Regions from separate parts of the Agreia sp. Leaf244 genome, predicted to be linked through region 2. Evidence: predicted binding sites of a transcription regulator. Region 2 holds the regulator's gene; the other holds the start of a gene.
The links. The regulator HspR, encoded in region 2, represses chaperone genes until heat shock. The targets are predictions, from matches to a motif close to AAGTTGAGTCNNNNNGACTCAACTT.
Positions count from the first base shown of each region.

Region 1: the regulator HspR is predicted to act here: its motif matches at 4,492-4,516, upstream of ASF06_RS09885 (Hsp20/alpha crystallin family protein).

Region 1 is NZ_LMLX01000002.1:1,085,062-1,093,564, reverse strand. It holds gene ASF06_RS09905 (hypothetical protein) at 1-582, opposite strand, end outside; gene ASF06_RS09900 (ATP-binding cassette domain-containing protein) at 654-3,107, shown strand; gene ASF06_RS09895 (helix-turn-helix domain-containing protein) at 3,053-3,946, opposite strand; gene ASF06_RS09890 (hypothetical protein) at 4,189-4,434, shown strand; gene ASF06_RS09885 (Hsp20/alpha crystallin family protein) at 4,535-4,966, shown strand; gene ASF06_RS09880 (APC family permease) at 5,025-6,353, opposite strand; gene ASF06_RS09875 (RidA family protein) at 6,584-7,048, shown strand; gene ASF06_RS09870 (alpha/beta fold hydrolase) at 7,078-7,794, shown strand; gene ASF06_RS09865 (methyltransferase family protein) at 7,900-8,503, shown strand, end outside.
Region 2 is NZ_LMLX01000002.1:642,732-651,234, reverse strand. It holds gene ASF06_RS07860 (hypothetical protein) at 1-117, shown strand, start outside; gene dnaK (molecular chaperone DnaK) at 299-2,170, shown strand; gene ASF06_RS07850 (nucleotide exchange factor GrpE) at 2,173-2,817, shown strand; gene ASF06_RS07845 (DnaJ C-terminal domain-containing protein) at 2,908-3,894, shown strand; gene ASF06_RS07840 (heat shock protein transcriptional repressor HspR) at 3,963-4,373, shown strand; gene glpX (class II fructose-bisphosphatase) at 4,466-5,344, opposite strand; gene ASF06_RS07830 (GNAT family N-acetyltransferase) at 5,371-5,832, shown strand; gene ASF06_RS07825 (glycosyltransferase family 87 protein) at 5,853-7,199, opposite strand; gene ASF06_RS20000 (hypothetical protein) at 7,326-7,469, opposite strand; gene ASF06_RS07820 (class I SAM-dependent methyltransferase) at 7,557-8,159, opposite strand; gene ASF06_RS07815 (class I SAM-dependent methyltransferase) at 8,236-8,503, shown strand, end outside.

The sequences.
Region 1 (8,503 bases), 440 kb from region 2:
GATCTGCGGCCACGCCAGCAGCAGTGGGGCGGTGACGATCAGAGCGATGAGCACGACGACGAGGCCGGCGATCGTCCAGAGCGGGGCGATGATGAGCGCGATGGATGCGGCCACGGCCGCGACGAAGAGGGCGAGCGCGCCGACGAACGCCAGCGCGACGAGGCCGGGGCGGCGGGCGGCACGACGCCAGGCGGCGCGCGCCGGGAGGCTGGAGTCCGTGGCGTTCGCGATGAGCGAGTGCGTGGCCGCGGTGATGCCGAACGCGTGGCCCGCGCACAGGAGGATCGCGGCGATCACGGAGGCCACGAGAACCGCGGTCGACGAGGCCAGCTGGGTGAGGTTGCCATTCACGATCGCCACCGCGTCGCGCGGCGCGATCGTGAGGGCGACCACTGTGGCCAGGATCACGGCGACCGCCACCGGAACCGCGTAGGCCAATGCCGGCGCCGGCGACAGGAAGGCCAGCTCGAACGCGCGGGGCGGTCCGTACATGCGGCGCAGGGCGTCGCGCTGAGGGTCGCGGGAGGGCTGGGGCGTTGCGGCCTGTGGGGCGGATGAGGTCTGTGGGACTGAATCGGGCACCTACAGGACACTAACAGCGGCATGAATACCCACACAGGGGGAGAACTCCCCATACCCCCCATACGATTGAGATGGTGCAGACAGACCCGAACCAGCCCATCGCATCCGCCGAGCCCGGGTTCGTGCGCGTGCGCGGCGCCCGCGAGAACAACCTGCGAGACGTCGACGTCGACGTGCCGCGCGACCGCATCGTGGCCTTCACGGGCGTGTCGGGATCGGGCAAGTCGTCGCTCGCGTTCGGCACGATCTTCGGCGAGGCGCAGCGCCGCTTCCTCGAGTCGGTGGCTCCCTACGCCCGGCGCCTGATCGCCCAGGGCAGCACCCCGCACGTCGACGAGATCACGGGCCTTCCGCCGGCGGTCGCCCTGCAGCAGCGCCGAGGGGCGCCGAGTTCGCGTTCCACGGTGGGAACCCTCACGACGCTCTCGAACCTGCTGCGCATGCTCTACTCGCGCGCCGGCACCTATCCGGCGGATGCGACGGGCCGCCTCGACTCCGATTCGTTCTCGCCCAACACGGCGGCCGGGGCCTGCCCCCGCTGCCACGGACTCAGCATCGCGCACGACGTGACCGAGGCGACGGCCGTGCACGACCCGGCCCTGAGCATCCGCGACGGTGCCATCACGGCCTGGCCCGGCGCCTGGCAGGGCAAGAACCTGCGCGACGTGACGGCCGGGCTCGGCTACGACATCGACCGGCCCTGGCGCGAGCTGCCGCAGAAGGACAGGGACTGGCTGCTCTTCACCGACGAGCAGCCCGTGGTCGAGGTGACCCCGCAGCGCGACCGCGTGGCGAAGCCCTACAAGGGTCGATTCTGGAGCGCCAAGAGCTTCATCATGCACACCCTCGCCGACTCGAAGAGCGAGGCGCAGCGAAACCGCGCCGAGCGCTTCGTCGAGACCGCGCCCTGCACGCTGTGCGGCGGCAGCGGGCTCACCCGGGCCGCGCTCGCTGTCACTTTCGCCGGATACAGCATCGCCGAGTTGAACGACATGCCCTTCGCGGGCCTCGCCGACGTTCTGCGGCCCACCGCCGAGCTGAGGACGGCGGGCGCCGCGCGCTCCGACCGCTCGTCGGGCGAGCTCACCGAGGTCGCCGTCACCATCTCGCGCGATCTGCTCGCGCGCATAGAGGTTCTCGTCGGCCTCGGCCTCGACTACCTGGGCCTCAGCCGCGCCACCCCGACCCTGTCGCCCGGCGAGATGCAGCGGCTGCGCATCGCGACGCAGCTGCGCTCCGGGCTGTTCGGCGTGATCTACGTGCTCGACGAGCCCTCGGCCGGCCTGCACCCCGCCGACGCGGAGCCGCTCATCACCGTGCTCGAGCAGCTCAAGGCGTCGGGCAACTCGGTGTTCGTGGTCGAGCACAACATGGATGTCGTACGCCAGGCCGACTGGGTCGTCGACGTGGGCCCCGGGGCCGGTTCGGGCGGCGGATGCGTGCTGTACAGCGGCGCCGTCGGCGGGCTCGCCGAGGTGGAGGAGTCGGTCACGCGGCCGTTCCTGTTCCCGTCGGGTGAGGAGCCTGCGCGGCGGGCCGCCCGCGAGCCGCGCGACTGGCTGAGCCTGCGCGCGGTCTCGCGCCACAACATCCGGAACCTGGACGTCGACGTGCCCTTGGGTGTGCTGACGGCGGTGACCGGGGTGTCGGGCTCGGGCAAGTCGAGTCTGGTCGGCGGAGTGCTCGCCGAGCGGGCGCTGGCCGATGCCGCCGTAGACCGGGTGGTGCAGGTGGATCAGAAGCCGATCGGGCGCACGCCGCGATCGAACCTGGCCACGTACACGGGGCTCTTCGACGCGGTGCGCGCGACCTTCGCTGCCACCGATGGAGCGCGCGAGCGGGGCTTCGATGCGGGCCGCTTCTCGTTCAACGTCGATGGAGGCCGCTGCCCGACCTGCCTGGGCGAGGGCTTCGTGTCGGTCGAGCTGCTCTTTCTTCCGGGCAGCTACGCGCCCTGCCCTGACTGCGGCGGCACGCGCTACAACGCCGAGACGCTCGAGGTGCGCTACCGTGACGCGTCGGTCGCCGATGTGCTGGCGATGACCGTCGACGACGCGGCAGGGTTCCTCGCCGACGTGCCTGCGGCCGCGCGCAGCCTCGACACCCTCCGCAAGGTCGGGCTCGGATACCTTCGCCTCGGCCAGCCCGCGACCGAGCTCTCGGGCGGTGAGGCGCAGCGCATCAAGCTCGCCACCGAGCTGCAGCGCGCCAGACGCGGCCACACGCTCTACGTTCTCGACGAGCCGACGACGGGGCTGCATCCGGCCGATGTGCGACTGCTCGTCACCCAGCTGAACGGCCTCGTGGATGCCGGCAACACGGTCGTGCTGGTGGAGCACGACATGAGCGTGGTCGCCGACGCCGATTGGGTCATCGACATGGGGCCCGGGGGCGGCGACAAGGGCGGGGGCGTCGTCGCGGCGGGAGCGCCGGAGGTCGTGGCGACGAACGCCGACAGCCGGACTGCGCCCTATCTGGCGGCGGCGCTCGGCTCGGCGACTGCTTCTGCGCCCGCGTCGGACTGAAGGGCATCCGACTCGTCGAACTCGTCAGGGGCGCGCAGCCGGGCCAGCAGATGCTCTATGGCGAAGCCCGCCTGGGAGTCGGGTTCGCACACGACGACGTTCATGAAGAGTCCGTCGGGAACGTCGAGCACTTGGAACGGGAGCTCGACCCAACCGTAGCCCTCGACGAAGTTGGGAGCGAGTCCTGACGAGAACGGTCGGGCCTCGTGGGCCGTCCACATCGCGTGGAAGTCGGGGTCGGGCGTGAGCTCCGCGACCAGCTGCTGCAGGCGGGGATCGTCGGGGTCGGCGTGGAAGCGCAGGGCGGCGACGGTGTCTCTCGCGGTGTCGCGCCAGCGCTCGTTCGACCGGTTCTCGGCAGGGGTGCCGAACATCATCTCGACGTTGTTGTTTCCCGGCACAACGTAGCCGGGCGACAGCGCCGCTGCGAGCGCGTTGACGAACAGCAGGTCCTGGTTGCGATCGAAGATGACCGCCGCCGTGCCCGCCCACTGGTCGAGCATCGAGCGCAGAAGCTCGCTGACCTCGTGATCGGGTCGCGCCGGTCGTGCGTCGAACGGAGACGGCAGGGCGAGTCTGTAGAGGTAGCTCCGTCCGCTCTCGTCGAGGTCGAGCGCGCGAGCCAGGGCGTCGAGCACCTGTTCGGAGATCCTGTGGTTCTGACCCTGCTCGATGCGCACGTAGTACTCGAGGCTGATGCCCGCACGCTCGGCGACCTCCTCGCGCCGGAGCCCCTGCACCCGTCGCTGCGGATCGGGCGGCAGGCCCACGTCTTCGGGCTTGAGGGCGGAGCGCCGAGCACGCAGGTACTCCGCGAGGACCACCTGTCTTGCCGTCATGGGCTCCAGCATACGAGCATTCTGGAGCGGGCATGAAAGAAAGGTCGAGTGCGACCTCATCAAGCTATTCGGTATCCGGGGTCGGTACGTAGCCGCGGCCGAGCAGGAGATCAAGCCCTGGCCTGTCTGTTCCGGGATTTTGGAAACATTGGTGTATGAGAAAGATCTACTATGCGGGCGGAGAAGTTCTCACCGGCGATCAGACCTGCAAGGCAGTGCTGAGGCTTGCGAGGGCTCTGGCCATGAAGAACGAATCAGACGTCATCGAATTTCCGATCATCGAAGAGGGAGGGCAGCGCGCGACCGCGCACCTGCTGATCGGCCCTGCCAGCCAGATCGCCTCGGTTCCTGTTCCGGGCTCCAGCGACGAGCCTAATGATCCTGAAGTGATACTCGAACTCGAGAGGCGCACGGCCGAACTGCAGCCCCGTCGGCCCGTCTGGGACGACGAGATGCGAGATGTTCCCGACCTCGACTGGGATTCCTGAATTTCTGCTTGAGAGCTGTTGGCACTCCCGCATCGAGAGTGCTAATTTAATCCTCACAAGTTGAGTCAACCCGACTCAGGTTCAAGAAAGGGGAATCCTCATGGCAATGTCTTTTGATCCTTTCAGCGAGCTCGACCGGCTCACCGGTGACCTGCTGCACTTCCGCCCAGGACCGAAGTTCATGCCCGTCGATCTGTACAGAGAAGGCGACCAGTACGTGTTGAGCGCCGACCTTCCCGGCGTCGACCCGGGCTCCGTCGATGTCGACGTCGACGGCCAGCTTCTGACCATCCGCGCGCAGCGCACGGCCGCCGCGCACGACGGGGTCAAGTGGCTCACCCGCGAACGACCGAACGGCGATTACCTGCGTCAGTTCAGCCTGGGCGACGGAGTCGACTCCGAGAAGATCTCCGCGAGCTACGACAGCGGGGTCTTGTCGGTGATCATCCCCGTGAGCGAGCGCGCGAAGCCACGCAAGATCGAGGTCAAGGCCGCACAGGCCGCAGACGAGCACAAGACGCTGACCGTCTGATCGACCAGGACAGAGACGAGGAAGGGGCAGGCCCGACGGCCTGCCCCTTCTTCGCGTTCTACGAGCGCTTGGTCACGCGCGCGATCACATAGAGGATCGCGCCGAGTACGAGGAAGCCTGCGCCGAACAGCCAGACGATCGGATCCTGCTGGGTGAGCAGCAGAACGCAGGATGCGACTCCGATCACTGGTACGAAGGTCCAGACCCTGAAGTGGTTGTGCTCCACGCGGTCGCGGCGCAGAACCAGAACGGCGATGTTGGTGCTGATGAAGACGAAGAGCAGCAGGAGCACCACGGCCGACGCGAGGGTCGTGAGGTCGCCGACCAGGGTAAGCAGCAGCGCGAGCACCGTCGTCGCGATGATGGCCACCCATGGCGTCCTGCGATTCGGAAGCACCCGACCGAGAACGGGTGGGAGCAGGCCCTGCTCGGCCATGCCGAAGGTGACCCGGCTGGTCATGATCATGGTGAGCAGGGCGCCGTTCGCGACCGCGATCAGCGCGATGAGGCTGAACACCCATTCGGGCACACCGACGCCGGTCGCCGCCACGACGGCCAGCAACGGGCCGGACGATTTCTCAAGCTCATCCGCCGGCAGGGCGATCGACGAGGCGAGGCCCACAAGGATGTACACCACGCCCGCGGCGAGCAACGCCCCGAACAGTGCGCGCGGGTAGACGCGGGACGGGTTGCGCACTTCCTCCGCCACATTGGCGGAGGTCTCGAAGCCCACGAACGAGTAGTACGCGATGACTGCACCTCCGAGAACCGCGAGGCCAGGAGACGTGTCGTCTCTGAACTCCGCGACGCGGGATATCTCGCCGCCCCCGCCGCCGAGCATCGCAGCGATCGCGACCACGACGATGACGAGCCCTGAGACCTCGATCACCGTCATGACGAGGTTGCTCTTGACCGACTCGCTGATTCCCCGGGCGTTCAGGGCCGCGACGAGAACGAGGAAGATCATGGCCGCGGGAATCGTCGGCACATCGATGAACGTCTTCAAGTACTCGCCGGCGAAGGCGATCGCCAGACCGGCCGCGCTGGTGACGCCCGCCGCGAGCATGCTGAAGCCCACCAGGAAGGAGATGATCTGCGGCTTGAAGGCGCGCTGCGCGAAGATCGCAGCGCCTCCCGCCTTCGGGTACTTCGTGACGAGCTCGGCATACGAGCCGGCGGTGAGCAGCGCGAGCAGCAGAGCCAGGGCGAGGGGCGCCCACAGGGCGCCGCCGACCTCACCCGACAGCACTCCCATCAGGGCGTAGATACCTGCGCCGAGCACGTCGCCGAGGATGAAGAGAAAAAGAAGGGGTCCGGCGATACGACGGGTCAGCTTCGACGAGGTGCCGTCGGTTTGCGGGTGTGTCGTTGTCGGCGTGGATGACATTGCGTCACCATACGGGAACCCCGTGGATCGCTCTGGACGCCCTTGACAGATGTGATCCGTGGCTGCATTCGGGAGCAGAGGCCCCGAATTCGAGAGGCGCCCCTCGGCATCGGCGCCACCCCTGCCGGCGGGTGGCAGTGCCAGGGTCATCCATGATTCGCCCGCCGGGAGTAGCCTGACGACGAGGCCCGGCCACGGGCATCCGGCAGCACTGATGAGGGAGCGAGACCATGTCACGGATCGACGAACGACTCATTGACCTGGGGGTCGAGATTCCGAAGCAGGCCGCCGCCCCGGCCGGCGCCTACGTTCCCGCTACCATCAGCGGTGCCCTCGTCTACACGGCCGGCCAGCTGCCCTTCGTTGACGGAAAACTCCCGCTCACGGGCAAGGTCGGCGGGGTGGTGAGCGCTGACGAGGCGCAGGACCTCGCGCGCACCAGTGCAATCAACGCGCTCGCCGCCATCGCCGCAGCGCTCGGATCGCTCGACCGCGTCACGCGCGTCGTGAAAGTGACGGGATTCGTCGCATCCGACCCGTCGTTCAGCGGCCAGGCCGGTGTTCTGAACGGCGCCTCGAACCTTCTCGGCGACATCTTCGGTGACGCGGGTGTGCATTCGCGCAGCGCCGTCGGAGTCGCCGTGCTGCCGCTCGACTCGCCCGTCGAGGTCGAGCTCATCGTGGAATTCGTCTGACCGGCAATCACCAACTCAAGGAGAGAATCATGGCTGAAGATCTGACCGTCGTACTCGTGCACGGAGCCTTCGCGGAGTCCGCGAGCTGGAGCGGCGTCATCGCCGCGCTGCAGGCGAAGGGCGTCGACACCTTCGCCACCCCGAACCCGCTCCGCAGCGTCACGACGGATGCCGAGAATGTGCGCCGCGCTGTCGAATCGGTCGGGGGCCCTGTTGTTCTCGTGGGCCACTCCTATGGTGGAGCCGTCATCACCGAGGCCGCTGTCGGTACCGACGTGGTCAAGGGTCTCGTCTATGTCTCGGCGTTCGCCCCCGACCACGGAGAGAACTCGCTGCAGCTCACCGGCCAGTTCCCCGGCTCGACACTGGGCGAGACGGTTCGCCCCTATCCCCTCGGTGACGGAACGAACGACCTGATCGTCGATCGGGAGCTCTTCCCGCAGCAGTTCGCCGGAGATGTTCCCCTCGATGTAGCGAAGATCTCTGCCGCGACGCAGCGCGCCATCCGCGACTTCGCCCTGGGCGAGCCACAGCCGGCCGAGACGCCCGCCTGGAAGACGCTGCCCTCCTGGTTCATCTTCGGCTCGGGCGACAAGAACATCCCCGTCGAGGGCATGCGCTTCATGGCCGAACGCGCCGGTTCGCTGAAGACGGTCGAGCTCGAGGGCGCGTCGCACTCGAGCATGGTGTCGCACCCGGATGCCGTGGGCGAGCTGATTCTCGAGGCGATCGCTCACCTCTCCTGAGAATCGCCGCGCCCCCGGAGATCGACGTGGTGAGGCGCTGCCCGTCCGATCGCCCGTGCCGTCCTCGAAGATGGGGGCCCGCGTGCGGCGGATAGGGTGAGCAGCATGCTTCTCGGACGCGCGTACTTCGCGGTTCAGGCGTTCGCCGGGGCGGCCTGGTGGATCGCCGTCTTCACGGTGCCGTTCGTTCGAGAGGCGACCCTCGGCCGGCTCGACCCGATCGTGGTGGCCGCGTTCGACATCCCGCTTTTCGTCGTCGCATCCGCCCTGGCGGCCCTCGGCACCCGCACCGCCGCCCTCGTGGCAGCGGGCTGGACCGTCGTGGTCGCCGCCGCGCTCGCGGTCTACGCCACGATCACGACCGAGGCCGGCTGGGGCGTTCTGATCATGGCTGCCGCCGCTGCCGCATCCATCGTCGCCGTGCTTCTGCAGACGACGGGCCGGGTGCCGACGGAATGGATCGTGCGCGGGCCGTTCGCCTTCCGCGCGGCAGATGATCATGCTCGACGGGGTGCGTATGCGGCGACGACCGGCGGCCAGATCGTCGTGTTCTGGGGTCTGTTCCTGGTCGTGCTTCCGATGATCATCGCGTTCCTCGAGAGGCGCTGGGGCGTCGGATTCGAGTTCGCGGCGTTCGTCCCACCAGCGGGCGTCGTCGTGTTCGTGCTCGCGAGCGCCCTCGGCCTGTCGTCGGCCTTTGTCATGTCGA
Region 2 (8,503 bases):
GTCGACGCCCACGTCGAGGTGATCGCGCTGCCCTCGCATCCGTCGAGGATCGTCGACGGAGCCGTCTTCGCGGCGCGAGACGCCCGGCTGTCGCACCCCTCGCGCATCCGGGACTGACCCGATCGGCGAGCCGGTGGTCAAAGTTGAGTCGAACTAGCTCAACTTTAGCTGTGAAGACTTGACATGGATTTCGGTCGCTGGCAAGCTTGAGTCAACAAGGCTCAACCCTTGTGAGAACTTAGACATTCTTGATGTGAGAACGTCGGTCCCGCCAGCAAAACAAGGAGAAATCACTCACATGGCTCGTGCAGTAGGAATCGACCTCGGTACCACCAACTCGGTGGTCGCGGTCCTCGAAGGTGGAGAACCCACCGTCATCGCCAACGCGGAAGGCTTCCGCACGACCCCCTCGGTGGTCGCATTCACCAAAGACGGCGAGGTTCTCGTCGGCGAGACCGCCAAGCGCCAGGCCGTCACCAACGTCGACCGCACCATCTCCTCGGTGAAGCGGCACATCGGCACCAACTGGACCGTCGACATCGACGGCAAGCCCTACACCCCGCAGGAGCTGTCGGCTCGAATCCTCGCCAAGCTCAAGCGCGACGCGGAGTCCTACCTGGGCGACACCGTCACCGACGCGGTCATCACGGTTCCCGCTTACTTCAACGACGCCGAGCGCCAGGCCACGAAGGAGGCCGGTGAGATCGCGGGCCTCAACGTTCTGCGCATCATCAACGAGCCCACCGCCGCCGCCCTCGCCTACGGCCTCGACAAGGGCAAGGAAGACGAGCTCATCCTGGTCTTCGACCTCGGTGGCGGAACGTTCGACGTGTCGCTCCTCGAAGTCGGAAAGGACGACGACTTCTCGACCATCCAGGTCCGCTCCACCTCCGGTGACAACCGCCTCGGTGGAGACGACTGGGACCAGCGCGTCGTCGACTACCTGATCAAGCGCTTCAAAGACGCCACGGGCGTCGACGTCTCCGGCGACAAGATCGCCAAGCAGCGCCTCAAGGAGGCCGCGGAGCAGGCGAAGAAGGAGCTGTCGTCGTCGACGTCGACCAGCATCCAGCTGCCGTACCTGTCGCTCACCGAGAACGGCCCCGCCAACCTCGACGAGACGCTCAGCCGTGCCAAGTTCGAAGAGCTCACCTCCGACCTCCTCGACCGCACCAAGAAGCCGTTCGAAGACGTCATCCGCGAGGCCGGCGTCTCGGTCAACGACATCGCCCACGTGGTGCTCGTCGGCGGATCGACCCGTATGCCCGCCGTCGTCGAGCTCGTCAAGAAGCTCACGGGCGGCAAGGAGCCCAACAAGGGCGTCAACCCCGATGAGGTCGTCGCCGTCGGCGCCGCCCTGCAGGCCGGCGTGCTGAAGGGCGAGCGCAAGGACGTTCTGCTCATCGACGTCACCCCGCTGAGCCTCGGTATCGAGACCAAGGGCGGCATGATGACCACGCTCATCGAGCGCAACACGGCCATCCCGACCAAGCGCAGCGAGACCTTCACGACGGCAGACGACAACCAGCCGTCCGTCGCGATCCAGGTCTTCCAGGGCGAGCGCCAGTTCACCCGCGACAACAAGAACCTCGGAACATTCGAGCTGACCGGCATCGCGCCGGCCCCGCGCGGCATCCCGCAGGTCGAGGTCACCTTCGACATCGACGCCAACGGCATCGTGCACGTGTCCGCGAAGGACAAGGGCACCGGCAAGGAGCAGTCGATGACCATCACGGGTGGCTCGAGCCTCTCGAAGGAGGACATCGCCCGCATGGTCCGCGAGGGCGAGGAGCACGCCGCTGAAGACAAGAAGCGTCGTGAGGCCGCCGAGGTGCGCAACAACGCCGAGCAGCTCGCCTACTCGATCGACAAGCTCATCAAGGAGAACGAGGACAAGCTGCCCGAAGACGTCAAGACCTCGGTTCAGGCCGACGTCGACGAGCTGAAGACGGCACTCGCCGGAGAAGACAACGACGAGGCCGTGAAGGTCGCGTTCGACAAGCTCAACGAGAGCCAGGGCAAGCTGGGCGAGGCCATCTACGCCTCGAGCCAGGCCGACGCAGCCGCCGAAGGCGACGCGCCGACCGACGCACCTCAGGACGCCCCGTCTGACGAAGACGTGGTCGACGCCGAGGTTGTCGAAGACGACGAGCCCTCGAAGGACAAGTAACCATGACGGATCAGAACTCGTTCCCTGAGCCTGTCGAAGGGGAGGAAGCGGCTTCGGCGGCGGGCCCCTCGACAGGATCGGGGAGCGATTCTCCAGCCACCGAACCGATCATCGAGGGAGAGTTCATCGAGGCCGAGGGCCCCGATGTCGAGACCTCGCTGAGCGACGCCGACCTGAGCTTCCTCGAAGACGCCTCCTCTGCGTCGTCGTCGACGGCCTCCGACGAGGTGCTCGCTGCAGAACGGCTCGCCGACCTGCAGCGGGTCACCGCGGAGTACGCCAATTACCGCAAGCGCACCGAGGCGAACCGAGAGGTCGAGCGGGAGCGCACCGTCGGCGAGGTCGTCAAGGTCCTGCTTCCGGTGCTCGACGATCTCGACCGTGCCGAGAAGCACGGCGACCTCGGCGACGGGCCGTTCGCATCCATCGCGCAGAAGCTGCGCGGCGGCACCGAGCGTCTGGGACTGAAGCCGTTCGGAGCCGCGGGCGATGCCTTCGACCCGCAGCTGCACGAGGCGATCTTCCAGCAGCCGTCGGCCGATGTCGAGGTCGAGACGGTAGCCGACGTCGTCGAGACGGGCTACTACCTCGGCTCCACGCTTCTGCGTGCAGCCAAGGTCGTCGTCTCGACTCCGGTCAGCGCGTAACACACAACCTGGTAGAGCCCCTTCGACAGGCTCGGGGAACGACCCGTTCCCCGAGCCTGTCGAAGGGCACCACTGATCAACAAGGAAAAAATGGCCAGCCAGGATTGGTTCGACAAGGACTTCTACAAGGTGCTCGGCGTCTCGAAAGACATCTCCGAGGCCGAGCTCAAGAAGACGTATCGCAAGCTCGCGCGTCAGTACCACCCCGACTCCAACCCCGGCGATCCCAAAGCCGAGGCCAAGTTCAAAGAGATCTCCGAGGCAAACTCGGTGCTGTCCGATCCTGAGCAGCGCAAGGAGTACGACCAGATCCGCGCCATGGGCTCAGGGGCCCGCTTCCAGGCTCCCGGCCAGCAGGGCGGCGGATTCGAAGACGTCTTCGGCGGAATGTTCGGCGGCGGCGGAGGCGGCCGCGGAGGCCAGCAGTACACCTACACCCAGCCCGGTGCCGGCAGCCAGTACGACGACCTGCTCGGAGGCCTCTTCGGCGGATCGTCCGGAGGCTTCCGCGGTTTCGGCGGACCGACCCGTGGCCGCGACGTCACGGCCCGCGCCACCATCGACTTCCTCACGGCCACCAAGGGCGACACGATCAAGCTGCAGACCGCAGACGGGCGCCCGATCACCGTGAAGATCCCGGCCGGCGTCTCCGACGGCCAGAAGATCAAATTGCGCGGCAAGGGTGAGGGCAGTCCCGACGGGGGCGAGCCAGGCGATATCGTCTTGACCGTGACTGTGCGCAAACACCCCGTATTCGAACGCGACGGGTTGAACCTGCGCGTGAACGTTCCCGTGACCTTCGTCGAGGCGACGCTCGGGGCGACGATCGAGGTTCCGACCCTCGGCGGCGAGCCCGTCAAGCTCAAGGTCGCACCCGGCACACCCTCCGGGCGCGTGCTGCGGGTGAAGGGAAGAGGCGTCGAGACGTCGAAGGGCACCGGCGACCTGCTCGCCGTGGTGCAGGTGGCGGTTCCCGCGCACCTCAGCCCCGAGGCCCGCGAGGCGCTCGAGGCGTTCCACGCGGTCGAGCCGCAGGAGAACCCGCGCCTCGAGCTGCTCTCCAAGGCGCACGAGTAACCTCTCGCGTCGTCACCGCACCCTCACCGGGGGTCTCCCTCGCAACCCCTCGTACAGAAAGGCAGGCCATGGACGAGAACTCACCGATGTTCGCGATCGCCATGGCCGCCGAACTGGCCGGCATGCATCCGCAGACCCTGCGCCAGTACGACCGCATCGGGCTCGTGAGCCCCACCCGCACGGCGGGCAAGTCGCGTCGCTATTCGATGCGCAACGTGGTGCAGCTGCGCGAGGTCGCGCGTCTCTCGGCGGAGGGCGTGAGTCTCGAGGGCATCGCCCGCATCCTGACCCTCGAGAACCAGGTGAGCGCCCTCACCGGCCGAGTCCGCGAGCTCGAGAGCGCCCTCGCCGACGAACTGCTCAACCGGCCCAACCGCCGGGTCTTCGCCGCCGACGTGCAGGGCGACGTGGTGTCGCTCAAGCACGGAACGCGCACGGCGCGCCGCACAGAAGTCGTGATCTGGCGCCCCACCGACTAGCTGGTCTCGATACGCTCGTACCTCGCTACTCGACTGGCGCAGCGAGTGTGCTGGTCGGGTAGGCCGCTCGCGGCCGTCGCGAGGCCGACCTGTCAGGTGACCGGGGTCGACACGAAGAGAACTCGGTCGCTCCCCACCAACTCGTCGAGGGTGAAGACGCGGTGCAGGTCGTGGCCCGCAGCGATGGCCGCGGCCCGCTGAGACTCCGACTGCGGATCCAGGCGGCCCTGCATGAACCCGCCGAGCGAGCGCACCGCGCACGCCGCGATGATCCCCTCGGGAGTGCCGCCCGTTCCCATCACGGCGTCGATGCCCGAGCCCGGGGTGGCCGCCGCGATCGCGATCGACACGTCGCCCTCTCCCACCAGGTGCACGCGCACGCCGAGCCCGCGCAGTTCGGCGACGACGGATGCGTGCCGCGGCTTGTCGAGAACGCCCACGACGAGGTCGTCGATCGGCTTGCCGAGAGCGTCGGCGAGCCGCGTCGCATTCTGCGTGGCCGACGCGAGCACATCGAGCACCCCGACCGCCGCCGCGCCCGCGATGAGCTTCTGCATGTAGAACACGTCGCGCGGGTCGAACATGCTCCCGCGCGGTGCGAGCGCGATCACGGCCACCGCTCCCGGAAGGTTCTCCGCCGCGAGCCGCGTACCGTCGAGCGGGTCGACCGCCACATCGCACACCGGGCCCGCGCCTGTGCCGAGCCGCTCGCCGTTCGCGAGCATCGGGGCCTCGTCCTTCTCACCCTCGCCGATCACGACCGTACCGTCGAACGGGGCCCGGCCCAGGGCATCCCGCATCGCCGCGACGGCAAGCTCGTCGACGCCGTTCTTGTCGCCCGACCCCACGAGGGGCAGGCAGGCGGATGCCGCGGCCTCGGTCGCGCGAACGATGGCGGCCACGAGATCGTCGGGATAGTTGTGGGCCCCCACGACGGTGGTGGGGGCGAGGGGCGGCGTCGGCAGGGGCATGACTGAAAAGGGTAGCGTTGTCGCCCGTGAGCACTGCATCGATCGAGATCCGAGACACGGCATTCGACCACCCCGATTCCGAGGCGTTGCGAGCCGCGCAGCGCATCGAGATCGACGCGCGCTACGGCGGTGACACCGAGCCGGGAACCAAGCCGTCGGCATCCGATGTGCCCGTCTTCGTCGTCGCCTACGACGAGTCCGGAAGACCCGTGGGGTGCGGCGGCCTGCGACAGCTCGACGATGTCAGCGCCGAGATCAAGCGCATGTTCGTGACGCCGGATGCGCGCGGCACGGGTGTGTCGGTTGCGGTGCTGCGCGCCCTCGAGGAGCGGGCTCGCAGCCGCGGCTGGAGCACCCTGCGGCTCGAGACGGGCACGGCGCAGCCCGACGCCGTTCGCTTCTACGAGCGTGAGGGGTACACGCTCATTCCGAACTTCGGAGCCTACGCGGGAGCCGCCGAGTCGCTCTGCTACGAGCGCCGCCTCTAGACGGTCAGGCGGTCAGGCCGTCAGGCGGTCAGGCGCGCCCGGCGCTGCTCGCGCTCGCGCGCCCTGCGCTCGAAGCGGGGCTCCGCGCCGGCCGCCCGGGCCCCGAGCGACACGAGTTCGCGCACGGCCCAGCCGAGCAGCACCACGAGCAGAACGTTGCGGGCGGTGAGCAGCAGCGCCACCCCGGGATCTCCCGCGATGAGCGGCATGTAGAGGATCGGGAACACGAACGTGGTGAGCACCGAGATGGCCACCATGAGCAGCGCGGGCGTTCTCCAGGCGCGCCATCCGTGCGTGATTCCCACGGCGATGATCGGCGCCAGCCAGAGCATGTACTGCGGTGAGCCCACCTTGTTGAACACGACCACCGTGGTGGCGAGCGCCAGGGACGCGACAAGTAGCAGCCTCTGGGTCTGAGCGCCACGGTGCTTGGCCCACACCACGAGGGCGAGCACGCCGACGACGGCCAGCGCCATGGCCGGCGTCATCAGCGAAATGGCGATGTGGTCGTAGGGGCCGACGACCTCACGGGTGGCGATCTCCGTGTTGTTGATGATGTGGCTGCCCGGCCTGTTCAGGATCGCGAGCCAGAGCCACGGCGTTGTCACGGGAGCCTCGAGCTGAAGGCCGCGCGCGGTCTGCATCTGCGCGAAGCCGAGAAGGTAGTGCAGGCCGCCGAAGGCCCACACGATGGCGGCGACCCCCACCGAGAACACGGCTCCGGTCGCGACCGCGATGCGGCGGCGCGGAAACGCCCCGATGATGGCCAGGAAGATCGCGGCCGGCCACACCTTGATCCACGTGGCGAGGGCAAGAAGAACGGATGCGACGATCGGCCGGCGCGCGATCAGAACGAGGGCGATGATCACCAGGGGAGCGGTGATGCCCTCGAGGCGCAGCAACGCCACCGGGCTCAGAAGAGTGAGGATTCCGAGCCACCACCACGAGGCCAGCACGCCGCGGCGGGAGCGCCCGCGGTTGGAGAGCACCACGATCGACGCCGCGTTCAGCGAGGCGATGAGCACGAACCAGAGCAGCTGGTAGAGCTGGGGGCCCGCGATGTTCGAGATGGCGATCGGCAGGATCGCCCCGATCGGGTAGACCCACTCGAAGTGGATGCCCGGCCATTGGCCGAAGCTCTCGGCGGCGATGGCCCAGCGGCGGTACAGGGGCAGGTCGCCCTCGACGGTTCCGGCGACGATATTGGGCAGCAGGCCGAGCAGGTAGACGACGTGGATTCCGATGAAGCCCCAGAGCAGGTTGCGCGGCTTCTCGAAGATCTCGGGCTCCGGCAGAGCGGGTCGGATGAATCGGTCGTAGATGCCCTGCGGCGCTAGGCCTTGGATCGCTGTATCGGTTGTCGCCACTCTTGTGACCGTAGTGTCGAATGCCTGCGAGCGAGCAGGGATTCACCTTGCCGTTACCTGACCGTCGCTCGGCAGACACCGGAATCTCGACGACTGTCGTGTGAGGCGCACGATGTGATTCACGACTCACACTGCCGGTCTGACCGCCTGGATCGTGTAGCTCAGCGGGGCCACTCCCGCGAGGGCATCGAGGGCGAACTCGCCATCGGGTCGCAGCAGCATCTGGCCCGGGAGTGCTCGCCACGGCACGCTGTCGTGTTCGACGAGCATCGTGAGCCTGAGGCCGGCATCGAGGAGCGCCGTGACGATCTCGCCGATGCCGTGATTCCACTCGTAGGTCGTGGTCGCGGTGATAGGCTAATCCGTCTCGACGTAGCTGGCCTCGTCGTTCCACTCGAGCGGAGCCTTCTGCTCGAAGTAGGGGAAGCGCAGGTGCAGGTCGTCTGTCAGGCGCTCGTCCATCGTCCACAAGATGGGGTGGCCCTCGCGGATGAAGAGTCGGCCGCCCGGTTTCAGCAGGCCCGCGACGACCTCCGCCCACCGCTGAACACTGGGCAGCCAGCAGAGGGCGCCGATGCCGGTGTAGACGAGGTCGAAGCTCTGCGGCTCGAGCACCGACAGTGCCGAGTAGACGTCTGCCTCGACGAAGTCGACGTCGTCGCCCGTCTCCGCCACGAGTCGGCGTGCCTCGTCGAGCGCGACGGGCGAGAAGTCGAGCCCCGTGACACGGGCGCCGAGTCGCGCGAGCGAGAGTGTGTCCGTGCCGATGTGACACTGCAGGTGCACGGTGCGCAGCCGCTCGACGGAGCCCAGCCGGTCGCGGTCGAACCCCACGACGTCGGAGATGAGCCGCCGATCGTCGATGTAGCGCTGCACCTGGTAGCCCACTCCGCTGCGGGTGGCGTGCGCAGACGCCCGATCATTCCAGTTGTCGCGGTTCGCGTCGAGATAGTCGGTCATCGTCGGCCTCTTCCTGCCGCCGTCCGGCGAGCCCGCCAGAATATCAGTCCGGGCGCATCCCTGTCAGGATGGGGGGATGCCCGATTTCTCGTTCGACGACCTCCGCCGCTTTCCCGACGTCGAGGCTCCCAACCTGTTCGCGGTCGACGCCAGCGACAGGCTGATTCTCGATGAGGCTGCGGATGCGCTTGCCGCGGCCGCTCCCGGGGAGGTCGCCGTGCTGGGCGATCGCTACGGGGCGCTGACGCTCGGCGCGGCCGGGCTGCACGGGGCCACGCGCATCCGGGTTCAGCAGGATGCATTGACGGGCGAGCGGGCCCTGGCCCGCAACGCCGACCGCACGG